One region of the Pseudomonas sp. Z4-20 genome, then DNA from elsewhere that is predicted to be linked to it. Evidence: predicted binding sites of a transcription regulator. Region 1 holds the regulator's gene; the other holds the start of a gene.
What was found. The regulator FliA, encoded in region 1, starts transcription of late flagellar genes. The targets are predictions, from matches to a motif close to CTAAAGTTTNNNNNNNNNNNGCCGNTAA.
Positions count from the first base shown of each region.

Region 2: J3P82_RS06650 (flagellar protein MotY) is a predicted target of FliA. The motif match lies at 1,806-1,833, and genes of this name have one in related genera.

Region 1 is NZ_CP071641.1:4,022,203-4,025,411, reverse strand. Features, by position in the region: gene fleN (flagellar synthesis regulator FleN) at 110-940, shown strand; gene fliA (RNA polymerase sigma factor FliA) at 937-1,680, shown strand; gene J3P82_RS18315 (chemotaxis response regulator CheY) at 1,852-2,223, shown strand; gene J3P82_RS18310 (protein phosphatase CheZ) at 2,242-3,027, shown strand; gene J3P82_RS18305 (chemotaxis protein CheA) at 3,058-3,209, shown strand, end outside.
Region 2 is NZ_CP071641.1:1,442,880-1,446,088, forward strand. Features, by position in the region: gene rnt (ribonuclease T) at 19-696, opposite strand; gene pyrC (dihydroorotase) at 693-1,739, opposite strand; gene J3P82_RS06650 (flagellar protein MotY) at 1,928-2,908, shown strand; gene J3P82_RS06655 (argininosuccinate synthase) at 3,037-3,209, shown strand, end outside.

The DNA of each region.
Region 1 (3,209 bases):
ATGAATATTTTTTGTACCTACATCGATGGTCTGCCATGCATTGTTCCATATGTGAACGCGCAGCCAGTAATGTGGCCTCCGTCTAAGTAAGACAAGGTAAAGAACGAACATGGGCAGCATGCATCCCGTACAGGTGATCGCGGTGACCGGCGGCAAAGGTGGCGTCGGGAAGACTAACGTGTCAGTGAACTTGTCCCTGGCTCTGGCAGAGCTTGGCCGACGGGTCATGCTGCTGGACGCCGACCTGGGCCTGGCGAACGTCGACGTGTTGCTGGGGCTTACACCCAAGCGCACGCTGGCGGACGTGATCGAAGGTCGCTGTGAACTGCGCGACGTGCTCCTGCAGGGGCCGGGCGGGATTCGCATCGTGCCGGCGGCCTCCGGCACCCAGAGCATGGTTCACCTGACACCGGCGCAGCACGCGGGCCTGATCCAGGCTTTCAGCGACATCGGCGACAACCTCGATGTGCTGGTGATCGACACGGCCGCCGGTATCGGTGACTCGGTCGTCAGTTTCGTGCGCGCCGCCCAGGAAGTCCTGCTGGTGGTGTGCGACGAACCGACGTCCATCACCGATGCCTACGCCCTGATCAAATTGCTTAACCGCGACTATGGCATGAACCGCTTTCGCGTCCTGGCCAACATGGCCCAGAGCCCGCAGGAAGGACGCAACCTGTTCGCCAAGTTGACAAAGGTCACGGATCGCTTCCTGGACGTCGCCCTACAATACGTCGGCGCAGTGCCTTACGACGAAAGCGTACGCAAGGCCGTCCAGAAGCAACGTGCCGTTTATGAAGCCTTTCCACGTTCCAAATGCGCGCTGGCGTTCAAGGCAATCGCCCAGAAAGTCGATACCTGGCCCTTGCCGGCCAACCCACGCGGGCATCTGGAATTTTTCGTCGAGCGTCTCGTGCAACAAACAGCAGGGCCCGTGTTATGACAGCCAGCGGTTACAACCATCTCTACAAAAAATCGGCACGGGACGCCCAATACGAATTGATCGAGCGTTACGCGCCCCTGGTCAAGCGTATCGCCTATCACTTGCTGGCGCGCCTGCCGGCCAGTGTCCAGGTCGAAGACTTGATCCAGGCGGGCATGATCGGCTTGCTCGAAGTGTCGAATAAATACGACGCGAGCAAGGGCGCCAGTTTCGAGACGTATGCCGGTATCCGTATTCGCGGAGCGATGCTCGATGAAGTCCGCAAGGGCGACTGGGCACCCCGTTCGGTGCATCGCAACACCCGCATGGTCAGTGACGCGATCCGCGCTATCGAAGCTAAAACCGGACGTGACGCTAAAGATCACGAGGTTGCGGCCGAACTCCAGTTGAGTCTCGATGATTATTACGGGATTTTGAACGATACCTTGGGCAGTCGCTTGTTCAGTTTCGACGACCTGTTGCAGGACGGCGAACACGAAGGGCTGCATGAGGATAACGCGAGTGCTCACATGGAGCCGTCGCGTGACCTGGAAGATGAACGTTTCCAGAGCGCGCTGGCGGAAGCGATTGCCAATTTGCCGGAACGTGAGCGACTGGTCTTGGCGCTGTACTACGACGAAGAGCTGAACCTCAAGGAAATCGGTGAGGTCCTGGGGGTCAGCGAATCACGGGTCAGCCAGTTACACAGCCAGTGCGCGGCCCGCTTGCGGGGGCGTTTGGGGGAGTGGCGAGCGCGCTGACGGGCAGTGTGGGGACGCTGCGAGCGGGGCTGGCCCGGCATGTGTGTGCCGGGCCAGTCTCATCCGTTGTGCTCCAGACCGTTGTCGAGTGTTATGCCGGAATTGATTGAAATGGCGCGTCCAGGTGCTGGGCGCGTTTAAGACTGCTTGGAGGTCGAATTGGACAAGAACATGAAAATCCTCATCGTTGATGACTTCTCAACGATGCGGCGGATCATAAAAAACCTGTTGCGTGACCTCGGGTTCACCAACACGGTCGAGGCCGACGATGGCATCACTGCCATTCCCGTCCTCAACAGCGGGAGCATCGACTTTCTGGTGACTGACTGGAACATGCCTGGCATGACCGGTATCGACTTGCTGCGCCACGTGCGCGCCGACGAAAAACTCAAGCACCTTCCGGTGCTGATGGTGACTGCCGAAGCCAAGCGCGAGCAGATCATCGAAGCGGCCCAGGCCGGTGTAAACGGCTATGTGGTCAAACCCTTCACGGCCCAGGCGTTGAAAGAGAAGATCGAAAAAATCTTCGAACGCATCGGTTAACGGCGCCACGGGGGAGCTATGGACAACGAATCTTCAATGGGCGATTTCGAATCGACCCTGAAAAAACATGCCCGCGAACTGGTCGACAGCCTTGAAAAGGGCCGCTTCGGTGATGCGGTTCAAATGATTCATGAGCTCAACCAGACCCGTGACCGAGGTCTGTACCAGGAAGTCGGCAAGCTCACCCGTGAACTGCACAGTGCGATCGTCAATTTCCAGATCGACCCGAACATGCCACAGGCCGAGGAAGTCTCGCAGATCACCGACGCCACCGAGCGCCTGGGTTATGTGGTCAAGCTGACCGAGGCCGCGGCCAACCGCACCATGGACCTGGTGGAAAGCGCAACCCCCCTGGTCAACGGCCTGAGTGATGAAGCCCAGGCGTTGAGCACCGATTGGGGTCGGTTCATGCGTCGCGAAGTCGGCGCCGAAGAGTTTCGCGAGCTGGCCCGTCGGGTCGACGGTTTCCTGACGCGCAGCAGCACCGAGAACCGTGCCGTGGCGAGCAACCTCAACGACATTCTGTTGGCCCAGGATTACCAGGACCTGACCGGTCAGGTAATCAAGCGCGTGACCCAACTGGTCACCGAAGTGGAAAGCAATTTGCTCAAGCTGGTGTTGATGGCCAGCCAAGTCGACCGCTTTGCGGGCATCGAACACGACCGTGAAGCGATGCTTGCTGAAAAAGATCCACAAAAACATCTCTCTCAGGGTGAAGGTCCGCAGATTCATGCCGATAAAAGAGAAGACGTTGTGTCCGGTCAGGACGATGTGGACGATTTGCTGTCCAGCCTTGGATTTTGAGTTTTAGCCCTATTTTAGGAGCAGCCATTAATGAGCTTCGGCGCCGATGAAGAGATCCTTCAGGATTTCCTGGTTGAGGCCGGCGAGATTCTAGAGCAACTTTCCGAACAACTGGTCGAGCTGGAAAGCCGACCTGATGATGCGGACCTGCTCAATGCAATTTTTCGCGGTTTCCACACTGT
Region 2 (3,209 bases), 2.6 Mb from region 1:
AGCCAGGCTTAGCCGCTATCAGTCGTCGAAATCCTGCCAGCCGCCCATTTCCTTCCAGCGATTGACGATGCCGCAGAACAGCTCGGCAGTTTTCTCAGTGTCATAGCGGGCCGAGTGGGCTTCGCGGCCATCGAAATCGATGTCGGCTGCCTGGCAGGCCTTCGCCAATACGGTCTGGCCGTACGCCAGGCCCGCGAGGGTTGCGGTGTCGAAGCTGGAAAACGGATGGAACGGGTTGCGCTTCATGTCCAATCGCGCAACGGCGGCATTGAGAAAGCCCAAGTCGAAGCTGCTGTTGTGCCCCACCAGGATCGCGCGCTTGCAACCGTTGGCCTTCAGCGCCTTGCGCACGCCGCGGAAGATGTCGGTCAGGGCGGTTTCTTCACTCACTGCCATGCGCAGTGGGTGATCAAGCTTGATCCCAGTGAATTCCAGCGCGGCGGCTTCGACGTTGGCGCCTTCGAACGGTTCGACGCGGAAGAAATAGGTGTGGTCAGGGAAGACGAAACCTTTTTCGTCCATGCCGATGGTCGTCGCGGCGATTTCCAGCAGCGCATCGGTGGCGGAGTTGAATCCGCCGGTTTCTACGTCGACCACCACCGGCAGGTAGCCCCGGAACCGAGCGGCCATGGGATGGCGAGCGCCCCCGGAACCAGCGTTGCCGTCCAGTTCGTCGTCGAAATGATCTTCACTCACGCGTTTTCCTCCAGCAGGCGCCAGCGCAGTTTTTCACCGGCGCGCAGCGGGATGACAGTCAGCTCGCCAAAGGGCAGGCTGGCGGGGGCGGTCCACTCGTCGCGGACCAGGGTAATACAATCGGTGTTCACCGGCAGGCCGTAGAAACGCGGGCCGTGCAAGCTGGCGAAACCTTCGAGCTTGTCCAGCGCATTGCGCTGCTCGAACGCCTCGGCGTACATCTCTATGGCGGCGTAGGCGGTGTAGCACCCGGCGCAACCGCAAGCGGCTTCCTTGGCGTGGCGGGCGTGGGGCGCCGAGTCCGTGCCGAGGAAAAACTTGGCGCTGCCGCTGGTGGCGGCGTCGAGCAAGGCTTCCTGATGGGTGTTGCGCTTGAGGATCGGCAGGCAATAGAAGTGCGGCCGGATGCCGCCCACCAGCATGTGGTTGCGGTTGTACAGCAGATGATGCGCAGTGATCGTCGCGCCGACATTGGCCGGGGCTTCGTTGACGAACTGCACGGCATCGCCGGTGGTGATGTGCTCGAAAACCACCTTGAGCGTCGGGAAACGCTCCACGACGCGACGCATATGCTCGTCAATGAAGATTTTCTCGCGGTCGAACACATCGACATCGCTGCGGGTGACTTCACCGTGGATCAGAAGGGGCATCCCGACTTCAGCCATGGCTTCCAGCGCCGGGAAAATCTTGTCGATGCTCGTGACGCCGGAATCCGAGTTGGTGGTGGCGCCGGCCGGGTACAACTTGGCCGCGTGGACGAAACCGCTGGCCTTGGCCTCGCGTATTTCCGCGGGCTGGGTGCGGTCGGTGAGGTAAAGCACCATCAGTGGCTCGAAGCGGCTGCCAGCCGGGCGCGCGGCGAGGATGCGCTGGCGATAGCCATCAGCCTCGAAGGCGTTACGCACGGGCGGAACCAGGTTAGGCATGATGATTGCGCGCCCGAAGGTGCGCGCGACATCGGCGACGGTATGGGTCAACACAGCACCATCGCGAAGATGAATATGCCAGTCGTCGGGACGCAGCAGGGTCAGGCGGTCGGACATGGGGGGCTTCCAGGCGGGTCAAACTCTGGGGAATGCTACCGGAAAAGACCGATGCGGGCACCCGCTATCAAGTTTTGCCGCAAGTGACCGATAGCCCCTTCAGGTGTGCCACGATTCCGTGCGGTGTCTCGGACAGGCGTCATGCCACGTGTTTTTCGATTTCCGTATAAATGCCAGTGGAGCCTCCCGTGCGCCAGCGTTATCTAGCCTTGCTCAGTGTGTTTGCCAGCCTTCCCGCGATGGCGCTCACTTTCCAGACCCGTCTGGAGAGCATCGAGTGGACGGTCGAAGGCGACAAGTTCGAGTGCCGGCTGAGCCAGCCGATCACCGATTTCGGTAGCGGCGAGTTCGTGCGCCGGGCAGGCGAGCAGGCCACGTTCCGGCTCAAGGCCTATAACCCGATGATGGGTGGCGGCTCCGCGACGTTGCTGGCGGCTGCGGCGCCTTGGCAGCCAGGGCGGGGTGACATCAACCTGGGCTCGGTCAGGATCGGCAGCGGCGATGTGCTGTTCGACAGCTCCCAGGTACAGGCGGGCCGTCTGATCAGTGGGCTGATGGAGGGGCGTAGCCCTGTGGTCCGACGCAATACCGAGGACGGCCGGGTATCGGAGGTCCGCCTGTTGCCTGTGCGCTTCAACAAGGCTTTCAGCGATTATCAAGGCTGTGTAGCGAAACTGTTACCGAAGAATTTCGAGCAGATCAAGCAAACCCAGATCGGCTTTCCCGGCGAAGGGATTGAACTCGACGCCCAAGCCAAGGCGCAGTTGCAAGTCATGCTCGACTTCATCAAGGCTGACCCTAGCGTCAATCATGTCGAACTCGACGGCCATTCCGACAACAGTGGCAACCGTTTGACCAATCGTGAATTGTCGCGCCGTCGTGCGCTGGCGGTCATGGATTTCTTCAAGGCCAACGGTTTCCAGGAATCCCAATTCACCGTGCGTTTTCACGGTGAGCGTTATCCCCTCGTCTCTAATACCAACGCCGCCAATCGAGCCAAGAACCGGCGCGTGGTTGTGCATCTGGCGCGTGTGACGCCGACTCAAGCTCCGACGCCACAGCCGACGACACCGCCTGCGGCACCGGTAGGGGCGCCTGGCAAGGTTCCGACGCCGGTCGCTCCCACCAAAACTGCAGCCCCCGCTGCGGCGACGGCGCGAACCTCCTGATCCTGCCCTGATCGTCGCGGGCTCGACATAATCTGTCGCTTCGTCGTCATAAGCTGTCGCGCCCCTGTAAATTATTCGCGCTGGACGTTAGACTTCCCGGCTTTCCGTACAACCCGTGGAGTGATGGCATGGCGGACGTAAACAAGGTCGTTCTGGCGTATTCCGGCGGCCTGGACACTTCGGTGATCCTCAAGTGGCTGCAGGACACTTATAACTGCGAAGTGGTGACCTTCACCGCTGACCTGGGGCAGGGCGAAGAAGTCGAGCCTGCACGCGCCAAGGCTCAGGCCATGGGCGTCAA